2 regions of the Sodalis sp. RH20 genome follow, and region 2 is predicted to be linked to the other one. Evidence: predicted binding sites of a transcription regulator. Region 2 holds the regulator's gene; the other holds the start of a gene.
What was found. The regulator Fur, encoded in region 2, represses iron uptake genes when iron is present. The targets are predictions, from matches to a motif close to ATAATAATGAGAACNACTATCAA.

Region 1: ftnA (non-heme ferritin) is a predicted target of Fur. The motif match lies at 3,486-3,508, and genes of this name have one in related genera.

What each region holds. Positions count from the first base shown of each region.
Region 1 is NZ_CP178733.1:2,311,863-2,319,903, reverse strand. Features, by position in the region: gene ACL2XM_RS10705 (S9 family peptidase) at 1-1,946, shown strand, start outside; gene exoX (exodeoxyribonuclease X) at 1,983-2,666, opposite strand; gene ACL2XM_RS10695 (DNA polymerase III subunit theta) at 3,094-3,321, opposite strand; gene ftnA (non-heme ferritin) at 3,689-4,204, shown strand; gene yobA (CopC domain-containing protein YobA) at 4,402-4,782, shown strand; gene copD (copper homeostasis membrane protein CopD) at 4,783-5,667, shown strand; gene ACL2XM_RS10675 (YebY family protein) at 5,716-6,063, shown strand; partial or broken gene ACL2XM_RS10670 (IS3 family transposase) at 6,480-7,596, shown strand; gene ACL2XM_RS10665 (hypothetical protein) at 7,559-8,020, shown strand.
Region 2 is NZ_CP178733.1:3,216,254-3,224,294, reverse strand. Features, by position in the region: gene alsA (D-allose ABC transporter ATP-binding protein AlsA) at 1-392, opposite strand, end outside; gene alsB (D-allose transporter substrate-binding protein) at 450-1,385, opposite strand; gene alsR (transcriptional repressor AlsR) at 1,407-2,294, opposite strand; gene fur (ferric iron uptake transcriptional regulator) at 2,859-3,329, opposite strand; gene fldA (flavodoxin FldA) at 3,685-4,200, opposite strand; gene ybfE (LexA regulated protein) at 4,379-4,678, opposite strand; gene ACL2XM_RS14875 (alpha/beta fold hydrolase) at 4,886-5,650, opposite strand; gene seqA (replication initiation negative regulator SeqA) at 5,854-6,387, shown strand; gene pgm (phosphoglucomutase (alpha-D-glucose-1,6-bisphosphate-dependent)) at 6,415-8,041, shown strand, end outside.

The DNA of each region.
Region 1 (8,041 bases), 900 kb from region 2:
TGCTGGACTACCTGGCCCAAGAGAATACCTATGGCCAAGCCATGATGGAGGGCCATGAGGAGTTGCGCCACCGCTTATTTACCGAAATGGTGGAGCGCATACCGCCGCAGGATCGCTCGGTACCCTACGTCCGGCGCGGTTATCGTTACCAGAGCCGCTATGAGCAAGGCAATGAGTACGCCATCTATACCCGCCAGCGCGCCGATCTGCCCGAAACGGCCGAATGGGAGATCCTGCTTGACGGCAACAAGCGCGCGGCGCAAAGCGAGTTCTATACCATGGGGTCGCTTGAGATCAGTCCGGATAACGCCATCATGGCGGCGGCGGAGGATTTTCTGTCACGGCGCCTGTACGGTATTCGTTTCAAGAACCTGGCCCGCGATTCGTGGTATCCGGAAGTGCTCGAGGATGCCTCGTCGGGTTTTGAATGGACCAGCGATTCACAGATCCTCTACTACGTGCGCAAGCATAAAAAAACGCTGCTGCCCTACCAGGTCTACCGTCACCGGGTCGGCACCTCGCCGGCGCAGGATGAGCTGGTGTATGAGGAAAAAGACGACACATTTTATGTCAGCGTGCATAAAACCACGTCGGAACGTTATATTATTATTGCGCTGGGCAGCACTACATCGGGCGAGATCCTGCTGCTGGACGCCGACGATCCCCAGGCCAGCCCGCAGGTATTCCTGACCCGCCGCCATGACCATGAGTATTCGCTGGATCACTTCCAGGGCCATTTTTACGTCCGCTCCAACCGCGAAGGCAAGAATTTTGCCCTTTACCGCTGCGAAACGGGAGATGAGAAATTGTGGCAAACGGTGATCCCGGCCAGGGACGATGTGGTATTGGAAAACTTTACCTTATTCAGCGATTGGCTGGTGGTGGAGGAACGTCACCAGGGCCTGACCAGCTTGCGGCAGATGCATTGGCAGACCGGGGAGGAGAAGGGCATCGCCTTTGACGACCCCACCTATGTTACCTGGCTGGCCTACAATCCCGATCCGCACAGCGCGTGGCTGCGCTATGGTTATTCCTCCATGACCACGCCGACCACGCTGTTTGAGCTGAATATGGATACCGGGGAGCGCAGGCTGCTGAAACAGTCGCAGGTGAAAAATTTCGACGCCGAGCACTACCGCAGCGAGCGGCTATGGGTTCCCGCCCGCGACGGCGTCGAGGTGCCGGTGTCGCTGGTCTATCGCAAGGATCTGTTCCAGCGCGGGCAAAATCCGCTGCTGGTCTACGGCTATGGTTCCTACGGCAGCAGCATGGATCCCGATTTCAGCGCCAGCCGGCTGAGCCTGCTTGACCGCGGATTCGTCTTCGCCCTGGCGCATATCCGCGGCGGCGGTGAATTAGGCCAGCAGTGGTATGAAGACGGCAAGCTCTTCAACAAGCTCAACACCTTTAACGACTTTATCGACGTCAGCCGGCATCTGCTGGCTAACGGCTATGGGGACGAAAAACAAGCCTTTGCCATGGGCGGCAGCGCCGGTGGCCTGCTGATGGGCGCGGTGATCAATATGGCGCCGGATCTGTTTAAAGGCGTGGTGGCCCAGGTGCCCTTCGTGGATGTCGTGACCACCATGCTTGATGACAGCATACCGCTGACCACCGGAGAATATGACGAGTGGGGCAATCCGCAGGAAAAAGAATACTACGACTATATCAAGCGCTACAGTCCGTATGATCGGGTCAGCGCCCAGCCTTACCCGCATCTGCTGGTCACCACCGGTTTACATGACTCCCAGGTGCAGTATTGGGAGCCGGCCAAATGGGTGGCGAAACTCCGGGCGGTGAAGACCAACGACAATCTGCTGCTGCTGTGTACCGACATGGACTCCGGCCACGGCGGCAAATCCGGGCGTTTCAAAGGCTACGAAGGTATTGCCATGGAGTATACCTTTATCCTGTCCCTGACGGACAAGGCGCCGCCGGCGGCATAAAACGGCGGCGAAAGCCTCTCAGGCGGCGCATTTCATTTATTGATGCGCTGCGTCTGAGGACTGCTTCAGGTAATGGTTAATGCTGTAACGCATATCCGCCGACAGGTCCTTGAGGTTGTTGAGCATCCATTTCAAATAGCCGGGGTCCTCGCGCGCGATCCGTTCCATCGGCTGGCCCCGGTATTTGCCGAATTTTAACGTCGTAAGCAGGGTGGTTTCATTGCTTAAGGCCGCCATTTGCTCGGCGCTCCAGCCGGAATCCCCGATGATTTTCACCAGCAGGGCCGCGGTGACGTAACAATCATACAGGGCGCGATGGGGATAGAGACCCTCCGGCACGGCGACCTCGAGACCCAGCGCATAGCGCAGGTACTGGTTGCTGTATTTCAAACCCGGATAGAGCTTGCGCGCAAGCTTGACCGTGCAGATCCATTGACCATGCATTTCCGGCAACATGCGCTGGTCGAATGCGGCGTTATGCGCCACGTAATACGGGCTGCCGTGATAGCGGCCAATCACCTTGGCGATACGCGGCTTATCCTCGACCATGGCTTCGGTGATATGGTGGATGGCCATGGCCTCGTAGCCGATGGGCCGGTCGGGGTTGACCAGATCGCTCATGGCATTGCATAACCGGCCGTCAACAACGTCCACCGAGGCGACTTCCACGACGCCGCCGTCCAGTCCGCAGGTTTCGGTATCGATAACACGAAAAGACATGACGTTACCTGTCCAAGGCTAAATAAAAAAGCCATTATGCCCTGAATAGCGCCGACAAAAAACCCGCATCAGATGCGGGTTTAATATGGGTTAGCCTTACACGATATCAGGCTGGGTCTTTCTGTTACGCTTGTCGGCGCGTTTTTCTTCCGGCGATTTCAGCGGTTTCTTTTTGGTGTCTTTCTTACGATCCATTCCCTTACTCATATTTACCTCTCTGTAAAAGAACCGGAAATGTAGAAATGATTAACTGCCTGTTGGCACTGATAATCAAGTCATTTTGTGCTATTTTGCCGCACGGCGGACAGCGCCGCGCGGGCCGGCAAGCCATGCAGCGCGGGCGTGGCGCGCGGCGCCTGCTTGCCTTCCGGCCGTTGGTTCAGGTACGTGCCGGGGCATTGCCAGTCCAGTATAGGCCATTGGCGAATTATTTTCGTGGCTCATATGGCAAACGGGAAAAATTCAGCGACGCCTGGCGATAAAAGGCCACCCGTTCGCGAAAATAAGCGCGCAAAGGCTCCGGCTGTTCCCGTTCCACATGCTCGGCGACCACCGGCATATTGTACCGCTCCTTGAACGCCACGCCGGACGCGGCCAGATCGACATTGATCTTGTCCATCGCCTCGCTGCCCAGTGTGGCCAGATTATATTGCATACCGCCTCCTGCCGCTTGTAAGGTCAATGCTGCTAAAAATAAGGTACTGCGCGGCAAAACGCAAGGGTCGGCGGGACAGCGATACAAATAATAATCGTTTGTATTAACAGCCGACGCAATAATATGGCTATCATTGTCCGAAATAATGGCCTGGCGTATTCATAATACAAATAAGAATACCTATCACTACCATTAATAAATAATGATTTTATAGAAAAAATCTCATTATAAAAATAAATAACCTTATGAATTTAATACATAAAAAATATTAAATTACTCATTGGTTAAATTATAGTGTAATTTTTGTTAGCATTTGGGCATAATGTTTATATTCGTATTGGCGTAATCATCATAAGGAAGCCTGCCCATGCTAAAACAAGAAATGGCAATAAAGCTTAACGAGCAACTCAATCTGGAATTTTTTTCCGCCAATCTTTATCTGCAAATGAGCGCCTGGTGCAGTGATAAGGGCTACGAAGGCGCATCGGCCTTTCTCAAGACCCAATCTCTGGAAGAGATGGACCATATGCGCCGCCTGTTCGACTATCTCAACGATACCGGCACCATGCCGGTGCTGGGCGCAATCGAGGCGCCGCCAACCGGTTTTACCTCATTGGCCGAGCTGTTTAAGCGCACCTATGAACATGAGCAGATGATCACGGTGAAAATCAACGAACTGGTCCATGCGGCGATGATCTCCCAGGACTATTCGACGTTTAACTTCCTGCAGTGGTACGTCTCCGAACAGCACGAAGAAGAAAAATTGTTTAAATCCATCCTCGACAAGCTGGCGCTGGTGGATACCAATAACAGCGGACTGTTCTTTATCGATCAGGATTTGAAAAAAATGAACGGTGGCGACAATACGGCCGCGCCGATGTAAATCCCCGCGCGGACAGTGGTTTGCTCGACTTCAGCCCCGGCTGCCGTTATCATCAGTTTGCGTCCAGGCAAACCGGTAGCAGCGCCGGGTTTTTTGTTTCCCAAGAATAAACGAATAACCGGCAATGCTCCCGCGGTGGACCGCCAAGCGTCGGTTTAACCGACAGGATACCCGTTCAGTCTTAGGAAACGACATCGATGTCAAGCCAACCTTTTACCGCGCCCCTGTTGACGCTGTTAGTCACTGCCCTGACTTTGTTGGGATCGCAACAGGCCCAGGCGCATGCGCACCTGAAAACGCAATATCCGGCGGCCAACGCCACCATGACCGCCGCGCCGCAGGCGTTAACGCTCACCTTCAGCGAGGGCATCGAGCCTGGCTTCAGCGGCCTGACGCTAACCGGCCCCGGCAACACCGTCATCCCCACCGGCGCCATCAAGGTCGACCCCGCCAACCCTAAGCAGGTCATCGTGCCCATTGAAAAGCCCCTGGCCGCCGGCGAGTATCAAGTGCAATGGCATGTGGTATCGGTGGACAGTCATAAAACCCAAGGCAATTATCAATTCAGCGTTAAATAGATGCTAAGCCTGGCGGAGTGCTATTCCGCCTGCCGCTATCTCCATATCGCGGCGGTGATGCAGGCGTTCGGTACCGCCCTGTTTTGCGAGTACCTGGCGCCGCCCGCACTGCGCGCCGGCCTGCGCGCATCCCTGGGCGCGCCCTTGCGCGTTCTGGCCTGGGTCGCCCTGGCGTCGGCGGTTGTCCTGCTGGGGTTGCAAGCCGGGCAAATGGGGGACGGCTGGACGCAAACCCTTTCCCCCGCCATCTGGGCGGCGGTGCTCGGCACTGCCTTCGGCACTGTCTGGCTGTGGCATATGGCTATCGCGCTGGCGGCGGTGTTGGCCGCGGGCCATGGGCCGATGACCGCCATCAGGCAGCGGGCATTGCTCGCCGCCATGGCCGGCCTGCTGGCAAGCCTGGCGCTGGTGGGCCACACGGCGATGAGCGAGGGACTGCGCGGCGTCATGCAGCGGCTCAATCAAATGGCGCATCTGTTTTCCGCCGCCTGGTGGCTGGGCGGGCTGCTGCCGCTGCTGTTTTGTCTGCCGCTGCTACGCGAGACGGCGCGTCCGGACGCGCTGCGCGCGCTGATTCGTTTTTCGCGCAGCGGACATGCTGCGGTGGCGCTGGTCATTTTCACCGGTATCGTCAATACCGCGCTGGTTCTGGGCCATTGGCCGCTCGATGGGTCGGCGCCGTACCAGCGGCTGCTGCTGATAAAAATAGCCGTGGTGGCGGTGATGGTGATCCTGGCGGTAACCAATCGTTATGCCGTGGTTCCCGCCATGGCGCGCCACCATCCCGCGGCTATTCGTATCTTGACCTTGCTGACGCTTGCGGAGATGATTCTTGGTAATCTGGTACTGATTTTGGTGAGTATTTTCGCCACGCTTGAACCCTGATCACATCCTGGCGCCGCCCAGGCGTCAGGTCCAATAGTAGGATAAAACATGAAAACCCGGAGTATCGCGTTATTGCTGTTAGCCTTTACCGCCCAGGCGGTCAGCGCGGCGCAAATTATCACCGTCAGCAAGTTTCAGTTCGGCAAGCAATGGGCCTTTACCAAAGAAGAGGTGCAATTGCTCTGCCGCCCGGACGGCTCGCTGTTTGCGCTGAATATGAGCACCCTGATGCAGTATCCCCTCAATGAACCGGCCACCCGTGCCATGGCCAGCGGCCAGGTCAACGCGACGCCCATTGACGCCATCCTGCTGGACGACCCTGCTAATCCGGGGCACAAGATGAGCATCGCGCCGTTTGTCGAGCGCGCCGGCCAATTGTGCAACGCACCGGGCTGAGATGCCGGGATAGGACCCACTTGCCGGCTGCGGGGCAGGGATATGTATAGTGAGCTTATAGTTTAATATGTTAATAATTATAAGTGTGCTTGATATCACAAAGTTATCATTTGGTGAAACAATAGCGCCGGTAATGCGAGGCCGGCGATGGAAAAATCCCTGTGCGTCTCTATACTCATCAAGTGTAAGGCTAAACAGCTTACATTAATGCCAACTTTTAGCGCACGGCTCTCTCCCAAGAGCCATTTCCCTAGACCGAATATAGGAATCGTATTCGGTCTTTTTTTATAAGGGTAGGGTAATCAACTACTTATCTAATAAATCAGTCACTTAAGCCCATCCTGTTCTACCGTATTCTACCCACTATGACGCGCTGTAGACACTTTGTAGTCATTCAAACCGGCTAATGGGTTGAGATGGATCGCGTCTTCCAGATGGTCGGGGGTCGTGGCCATTCCGTTTTAAGCGTGGCAACACGCCTCGATATCACCACACACAGTCTTTATGCGTGGATAAAGAAGTACGGCCCAGATTCTTAGGTAAATCAAGACCAGTCTGATGCTCAAGTTGAGATCTGACGGCTCCAGAAAGAACTGAAACGGGTTACTGATGAACGAGATATATTAAAAAAAGCCGCGGCGTACTTCGCAAAGCTGTCCGACTGAGGTACGTCTTTATTCGTGACAACAGTCGTGACTTTCCGGTTCGTTTGCTCTGCCGCGTTCTGGATGTTCATCCGAGTGGTTTTTATGCTTGGCTTCAGCAACCACATTCACGGCGATACCACACAGACCAGAAGCTGACCGGGCTGATTAAGCAGTTTTGGCTTGAATCTGGATGTGTATATGGCTATCGCAAGATCCACCTAGATCTGCGCGATACGGGTGAGCGGTGTGGTGCAAACCGGGTCTGGCGTTTGATGCACGGCGCTGGAATAAAAGCTCAGGTCGGTTATCGCAGTCCAAGATCGTACAAGGGCGAAGCAAGCATTGTGACGCCTAAAAGACTCCAGCGGCAATTTAATCCGATGGCACCGAATGAGCGCTGGGTGACAGATATTACGTATATCAGGACGCATGAAGGCTGGTTGTATCTTGCAGTGATCGTCGATCTGTTCTCCCGCAAAATCATTGGCTGGTCGATGCAATCCCGAATGACGAAAGATATCGTTCTGAATGCTTTGCTGATGGCACTGTGGCGCCGTAGTCCACGAAAACAGGTACTGGTACATTCTGACCAAGGCAGTCAGTATACAAGCCATGAGTGGCAGTCATTCCTGAAGTCACATGGTCTGGAAGGCAGCATGAGCCGACGCGGCAACTGCCACGACAATGCAGTTGCAGAAAGTTTTTTCCAGCTTTTAAAGCGTGAGCGGATAAAGAAAAAGATCTATGGAACGCGGGAAGAAGCCCGCAGCGATATTTTTGATTACATCGAAATGTTTTATAACAGTGGCGTCGGCATGGTTCAAGCGATCAAATGTCGCCGAATGAATATGAACAGCAGTATCATCAACGGCTCGGAAGTGTCTAGATTACCCGTAGCGATTCAGAAATCCAGCATATCGCGGCCTCAGCCAAGCCAAGCGCAGCCTGTGTCTTACGCCGATAAAGAGATAAGTCCGAACGTTAAAGACTTGAAAGAACCGCTGGCAACAAAACGCAGAAAATCCACCAAATCACCGAACGCGCCGACTCGCAAGCATTCGCAATCATTAATCGACGAAGATATTGCGCAAATTGCTTTCAACTATACAAACTCAAAAGGTGAATATAGTTTTCGTGAAGTGGATGTTAAAAAATTTGATGGCTATTACTTGGAAGGTTATTGTCACAAAGCTCGACGTTTTCGAACCTTCATCATCGATTCGATTGAAGATGATGTGATCATTAGAAGTACTGGTGAAGCGATGAGTACTGACGAATGGGCGGAAAGGATGACGTTGGCAGTCGCGTGAATCTTATGGAATGGCTACCAG
Region 2 (8,041 bases):
AGCAGCATAATAGCCGCTTTGGTACGCATGTCGTGCCAGTCCACCACGTTTACGCCGAACACTTTTTTTACCGGCAGACGACCGATAAATAAATTCTCCAACACGGTTAATTCATCGATAACGCTTAATTCCTGGTAAATTATTCCAATGCCCAATCTGGCAGCGACTTTATGATCAAGCTTCGCGTACTCAACATTATTAATTATTATTTTCCCCGCAGTCGGTTCGTAAATACCGGAAAGTATTTTCATCAAGGTTGATTTGCCGGCGCCGTTTTCACCTAATAAAGCATGTATCTCATTAGGGTATATTTCCAGGTCAACTGATTGCAACGCCTGGACGGGACCAAAGGATTTGGCGATCCCCTCCATTTTAATATATGGAGTGCTCATATTACTCTCCGGATTAATGACAAGACGGCGGGAATAGGCGGTCTTGCGGCACCTGGACTATTTGGTGACTAATATAGAATCGACGGTTTCAATTTTCGGCTGGGCATCAAGCGCAATCAGCTTGCCCGCTTTCACCGTATTCACCAGGATGGCCAGGCCGTTGGCGCCGATTTCCGCCGGATTCTGGGCCACGGTGGCGGTCATCATGCCCTGGGCGACCATCTTGCGCGCCTCGGGAATACCGTCGGTGCCGACCACCAGGATCTTGCCGGTCTGTCCCGCGTTGGCCACCGCCTGCGCCACGCCCATCGCCATGGTATCGTTGGCGCAATAGAAGGCCTTCAACTGGGGATGACGTTGCAGCACATTGGTCGCCACGTCCAGGGCCTTGATGCGATCCCAATCCGCCGGCTGGCTGGCCACCAGCTTGATATGGCTGTTGGCCTTGAACTCCGCGGTCGCGCCGTTGCGCCGCGCCTCGCCCGAGGCGTTGCCGGCCTTGCCTTCGATAATGGCCACTTCGCCGCCCTGGGCGCCCAAGCTATCGATAATAAATTTGGCGCCTTTCGCGCCGACCGCGACATTATCGGTGGTGATAAAGGCTTCGACGTTGCCCTTGGCCTTGGCCAGGCTGGCTAAATCGATTTTTTCGTCGAGGTTAACCAGGTGAATCCCTTTCTGATAAGCCTTGGCGACGGGAATCACCAGATTCACCGCCGATAAAGGCGCAAAGGCGATGCCTTTATAATTCTTATTGGTTAAATCCTCGAATAATTGTAATTGCGATTGGAAGTCGCCTTCCGACGGTGACGCGAATATATCCACCGTCACGCCGAGATCCTGGGCCTTTTTCTCAATGCCTTGTTTCATCTCTACCCAGAAAGGGTTGGATAATGTTTTAAGAACAACGGCGTAATCGGCTGCCGCGTGGACCACGGTGGACAACATCAGTCCACAGGCGGCGCCACCGGCCAATTTAAGAAATTTATTCATTATTCTATCTCCAAAAGAGAATTATTTATAATCACGCTTCAGGTACTTGGTAATGGAACTCGTTTTTTCCAGGTTTTTATTCGCCAGCTCGATATCCTGCCGCGCTACCGAGACATAAAACGCATCCAGCAGCGTAAGCTGCAAAATACGGGCCGAAGCGTTTCTGCCTAATAACGGCGTTTCCGGCGCCGGTGAACAAATATTAAAATCAGCCAGCTGGGCTATGGGGGAATTGCTGCTATGGGTAATACAAATGATCTTGGCCCCATTATCCTTGGCAATCGACACCACCCGTTTCAGATCGCTGGTGCGGCCCGAATGGGATACCACCAACGCCACATCGCCCGGTTGCAACAGGGAGGCCGACATCATCATCAAATGCGCGTCCAGGTAGGCATTGCAACGCAAGCCGATTTTCAGGAATTTATGCTGCACGTCCGCGCAAATGGAATTAGAGCCGCCGACGCCGTACAGCTCGCGCTGATGGCCGGCAAAAAAGCATTGGGCCGCCTGCTGGATGACGTTGGCGTCGACTATCGCCTGGCCTTCGACAATGGTGCGTACGGTCAGGTTAAACACTTTGTTGACCACATCCTCCGGGCTGTCGGTGGGCGAGAGTTCGGCGGTGATATCATGGTCGGCATGATCGAAATACTCGACGATGGCGCTGCGCAGCTGGCGAAAGCCGCTGAAACCGAGAATTTTCGACACCTTGACAATCATGGCTTCCGACAGGCCCAGACTCAGGGCCACCTCTTTGATCCCCGAGACGTCGGTGAGGTTGCCGGGAGATAAAAACCACTCCACTATCCGGCTTTCGTTTTCAGTCATGCCTTCTTGTTTAATACGAATATAAGGAGCAATGCCTATGCCGCGCGGCATATCGTTTTGCAGTTCCGCATCATTCATCTGGACTATCTCTGGTGATTAACATTGCCTGTCACTATATCACCATGGCGAAAGTTTAAAATCTGCTGCGAACTTCACGTTTTTTATTAATTTATAAATTAACTTTTTGTGTAAAAATCGAGTCATCGATCCGGGTTAATTTCAGGAAGGTATTTTTGGCTATATTAATTCAATAAAATCATATAATTAAAATGTATCTTTTGTTGTCGCTTACTGCTGACAGCGAAAAATAGCTTTATCATCAGATTCACAGAATAATTTACCCGGTGAAAAAATCGCAATAAAAACGCTGTCGTTTCAATGGATTACGCAAATTAGCCCAAAATAGCGTCCCAGGGCCTCTATTTATTCTTTATTTATTTTTATTTTCTGTGAAGTTTTCTGGAGTTTGCCGGCGGTGAGCACGGCGGTGATTGGCGGATACGACGCTTGTCGACGCGCTTCGGGAAGGAAACGTTACCAGGGAAGGGGACGGGCGGCGTTTAGCCTCATTGAAAAAAAATCGTTGCAGGGTGAGAAAGCGGCGCGATAACAGCCGCTTTGGAGAAACGGACCGCGCCGCGGTTATTCTTTTACGCCGTTGAGCATATCGGCGTGATCGTGCAGCGTTTCGTCTTCGCGGCAGTTGCCGATTTCACAATGCCCATACAGATATAAGCTATGGTTGGTCAGCTTGATATTGTGCCTTTTGGCAATATCACGCTGGCGCGCTTCGATGAACTCGTCGCGAAATTCGATAACCTTGCCGCAGTCCAGACAGATCAGGTGGTCATGATGATACTGTTGCGTCAGTTCAAAAACGGATTTGCCGCCTTCAAAATTGTGGCGGGTTACGATACCGGCGTCGTCAAATTGGTTTAGCACGCGATATACCGTGGCCAGGCCGATTTCCTCACCCATATCGATCAGTTTTTTGTACAGATCTTCCGCACTGACGTGATGGCATTCCGGATCTTGCAACACTTCCAGAATCTTCAGTCTGGGAAGGGTGACTTTCAGGCCGGCCTTCTTCAATGCAATATTATTGTCAGTCATGCGGGTTTAGTCCTGTTACTTTGATAATCTGATTGTAGGCTAACTTAGCCTATAACATCGGTCGGCCCGAAAAATGTGACGCCGTCTCATTATAAGACTGCCTGTCCAAAATGAAAACCGCGCCTTGTTAACAACTATAGCCCGTTTCAGGGGGCGAATTCTGCAACATTTTGCTAAAAAGGGTGGAACCGCTGCGCTATTGTACCGCGTTGTGGATAAAAGTTAAAAACTTGTATCTATTAATTTGAAAGGATTTAGTTATCAGTGAGGTTGGCGGCGCCGTCCCGACGCCATGACGGCAACCGATTCCCTTGCCGGGCGCCGCGGCGGCGGCACCCTCCCGCACGGCTTGACTTTAGCTGAGCTGCAATTCAGCGCTGATTTGCTTCACCCAGCCGTCCACGCGTTCATTGGTCAGCTCGGGCTGGCGGTCTTCGTCAATGGCCAGGCCGATGAAGTGATTGTCGTCCGCCAGTCCTTTCGACGCTTCGAAATGGTAGCCGGCGGTGGGCCAGTGACCGACGATGGTCGCGCCGTTGGGCTCGATAATGTCGCGAATGGTGCCCATGGCGTCACAGAAATATTCGGCGTAATCCTCCTGATCGCCACAGCCGAACAGCGCCACTTTTTTGCCGGAGAAATCTATTTCTTCCAGGGTGGGGAAAAAATCATCCCAGTCACATTGCGCTTCGCCGTAATACCAGGTCGGGATGCCGAGCAGCAGGGTGTCGAACCGCGCCAGGTCTTCTTTACTGCTTTTGGCAATGTCATGAACTTCGGCAACATCCGCACCCAGTTGCTTCTGAATCATTTTGGCAATATTTTCGGTATTGCCGGTGTCACTGCCAAAAAAAATGCCTACAGTTGCCATGAATTTGAAAACCTCTTAAATATTATGGATATGTTCCGTAACAGAATCAGCGATGCTCTGCGGCAATCATAGCAGACCCTAATGCGGGGAGAAACTCGCCGGCCGGGTTTTGTCGCAAATTTGCCCCGTTCGCGGCCTTGGGCCCTGGACGGGATGGCGCTTTACCGGGCCGGCAAGTTTACTCCGGATGCGGATCCGCGCCTTGTTGCCGTTCAAGCTCGGCCAGTAAAATCAATTCGATCAGCTCGCTGCGCGACAGGTTTTGCCGGTAGGCCAGCTCATTTAACGCATCCACCGCCTCGGCGTTGATTTTCAGCTCCACCCGGCGCAGGCCGCGCTTTTTATCCCGGCGCAGCTGGTTACGCTTGTTGATGCGCAACTGCTCATCGCGGGACAGGGGGTTCGTCTTCGGTCTTCCCGGGCGCCGCTCATCGATAAATAAATCCAGGGTGGTGCGGTCCGTTTGTTCTTTTGCCATAGGTCATGAAGGGATTGTGCATCAAGAAGCAGGCGGGCAAACCCCGGCCGGCGGCGTGGCTGGCTACGCCGTCGGACGCGCATCGCCCGTAACGTTATGTTTTATGTACGCCGGGGCTGCCATAAAACACAGCGGGCCATGTTACCCCAGCCCGGTAGCAAACGACAATATTAAACTCGCGGGCGCTAATCCCGGCGGCGGCCCGGTCTATTCTTCCAGGAAACGGGCCAGGGCGCGCATGACCGCCGCGGGTTTTTCCGCATGAACCCAATGACCGGCGCCGGCGACCACATGCGCCCGCGCCCGGGGGAACTGGCGTTGGATCGCCTGGCGGTAACTGTCATCCAGATAAGGCGATTTTTCACCGCGGATAAACAGCGCCGGCCCTAGCCAGGGCGCCGACTCCCGCCAGCCGATAAGCGCCGGATAGTTATCCCACAGCGCCTCGACGTTAAACCGCCACCGGCCCTGGTGAAAGGATTTCAGCAAAAACTGGATGGTTTCCTCATCAAGGGCGTCATGGCGCATGAGCGCCGCCGCCTCCGTGCGCTGTGTGACGCCCGCCGCCTCGACGCGCCTGAGCGCGGCGAAGACGTTGTCATGGTGGCGGGTGGGGTAGGCCACCGGCGCCATATCGATAACCGCCAGCCGCGCAACGCGGCCGGGCGCCTGGGCGGCGAGGGTCATGGCGACCTTGCCGCCCATGGAATGGCCGATGAGGTGACCGGCGTCGATATGCAACGCATCAAGCAATTCGATCACGTCCCGGCTCATGGCGGCATAACCGGCATCGTGGTCATGGGGGGACAAGCCGTGATTGCGCAGATCAATCTGCAGGGTGGCGTGGTGTTCCCCAAGCGGCCTGGCCAGCACGCCCAGGTTATCAAGGCTACCGAACAGCCCGTGCAGCAATATCACCGGCAGTGCTTCACCCGGCTGCCGGGCAGGTTGCAGACGATAGTGTAATTTCATCCTGATCCTCATGGCGATAACAGAGCCTGATAGCCTATCATGAGTTATCCGTCCCGCGGCCGTAAAAAAACCGGCGGCGCCAGGAAGGCCCTCGGGGGAAATTCCGACTTTTTACCGAAGCCGGATACTAGCGCTATTCGCGGGGCAGGTTTAGCTTGTATAATCCTTTTGATTGATTTATGAGAAGAAAGCCCCGGATAAAGATGAAAACAATTGAAGTCGACGAAGACCTTTACCGCTATATCGCCAGCCATACGCAGCATATCGGCGAAAGCGCCTCGGATATTTTACGCCGGATGCTGAAATTTAATGCTCAGGCCAGCGCCGCAGCGCGCAGCGCGCCGCCCCCGGAAACACCCCTCAAGGCGGAGGCCGCGTCGGCGACCCGCGATCGCGTGCGCGCCATGCGTGAGCTCCTCCTTTCCGACAGCTACGCCGAGCAGCGCAAGGCGGTTGATCGTTTTATGCTGGTGCTGTCCACCCTGTATAGCCTGTCGCCCGCCGAATTTACCGAGGCGGCGGATATCCTGCACGGCCGCACCCGTACTTATTTTGCCGCTGATGAGCAGACATTATTGCAAAATGGCAGCCATACTAAACCCAAGCAGGTAGCGCAAACGCCCTACTGGGTTATCACCAACACCAACACCGATCGTAAACGGAGCATGGTGGAACACATTATGCTGGCAATGCAGTTCCCCGTGGAACTGACCGATAAAGTTTGCGGTACCATTTGATCAACAGCAGGCAAGGGAGAAGCACCGATGGCTAATAGCCCCCGCGCCGGGCAGCCCGCCCGGCAAAGCGATTTAATCAATGTCGCGCAGTTAACCTCGCAGTATTATGTGTTGCGTCCGGAGCCGGGCAACACCGCGCATGCGGTAAAATTCGGTACTTCAGGCCATCGCGGCAGCGCGGGGCGCCACAGTTTCAATGAAGCCCATATCCTGGCCATCAGCCAGGCCATTGCCGAAGAGCGCGCCAGGCAGGGCGTTACCGGCCCGTGTTATGTGGGCAAGGACACCCATGCGCTGTCCGAACCGGCGTTTATTTCGGTATTGGAAGTACTCAGCGCCAACGGCGTGGAAATCATCGTCCAGCAGGACAACGGCTTTACCCCGACGCCGGCGGTGTCCAACGCCATCCTGACGCACAATCGCGCCGGCGGCGCCCAGGCCGACGGCATTGTCATCACCCCGTCCCATAATCCGCCGGAAGATGGCGGCATCAAATACAATCCGCCTAACGGCGGACCGGCGGACACGAATCTGACCAAAGTGATCGAAGAGCGCGCCAATGCCCTGCTGGCGGACGATTTGCGCGGCGTTAAGCGCCAGTCGCTGGACGCGGCCTGGAACAGCGGCCATATCCATGCGCAGGATCTGGTGCAGTCCTATGTGGCGGGGCTGGCCGAGGTCGTGGACATGGCGGCCATCAAAAAAGCGGGACTGAAACTGGGCGTCGATCCGCTGGGCGGGTCCGGCATTGCCTATTGGCAGCGCATCGCCGAGCATTACCAACTCGATTTGACGCTGGTGAACGAGCAAATCGACCAGACCTTCCGCTTTATGTATCTCGACCACGACGGCATTATCCGCATGGACTGTTCGTCGCAATGGGCCATGACCGGCCTGCTGTCGCTGCGTGATAAGTTCGACCTGGCCCTGGCCAACGATCCGGATTACGATCGGCACGGCATCGTTACCCCGGCGGGTCTTATGAACCCCAATCATTTCCTGGCGGTGGCGATCAACTACCTGTTCCAGCACCGTCCGCAGTGGGGCGCCGACGTGGCGGTGGGCAAAACCCTGGTCTCCAGTGAAATGATTGACCGGGTGGTGGCCGATCTGGGCCGCCGTCTGGTGGAAGTGCCCGTCGGGTTTAAATGGTTTGTCGACGGCCTGTTCGACGGCACCCTGGGTTTTGGCGGCGAAGAGAGCGCCGGCGCCTCGTTCCTGCGTTTTGACGGCAAGCCCTGGTCCACGGATAAAGACGGTATCATTATGTGCCTGCTGGCGGCGGAAATTACCGCGGTCACCGGTAAAAATCCCCAGCAGCACTATGATGAACTGGCGCAACGTTTCGGCGCGCCCAGCTATAACCGCATCCAGGCGTCGGCCACCCACGCGCAGAAGGCCGTTTTGGCCAAGCTGTCGCCTGAAATGGTCTCTGCCAGCACCCTGGCCGGCGACCCCATCACCGCGCGCTTGACCGAGGCGCCCGGCAACGGCGCGTCCATCGGCGGCCTGAAGGTGATGACCAAAAACGGCTGGTTCGCCGCGCGGCCGTCCGGCACCGAGGAGGCCTACAAAATTTATTGCGAAAGCTTCCTGGGGCCTAAGCACCGGGAACAAATCGAACGCGAGGCGGTGGAAATCGTCGGCGAAGTAC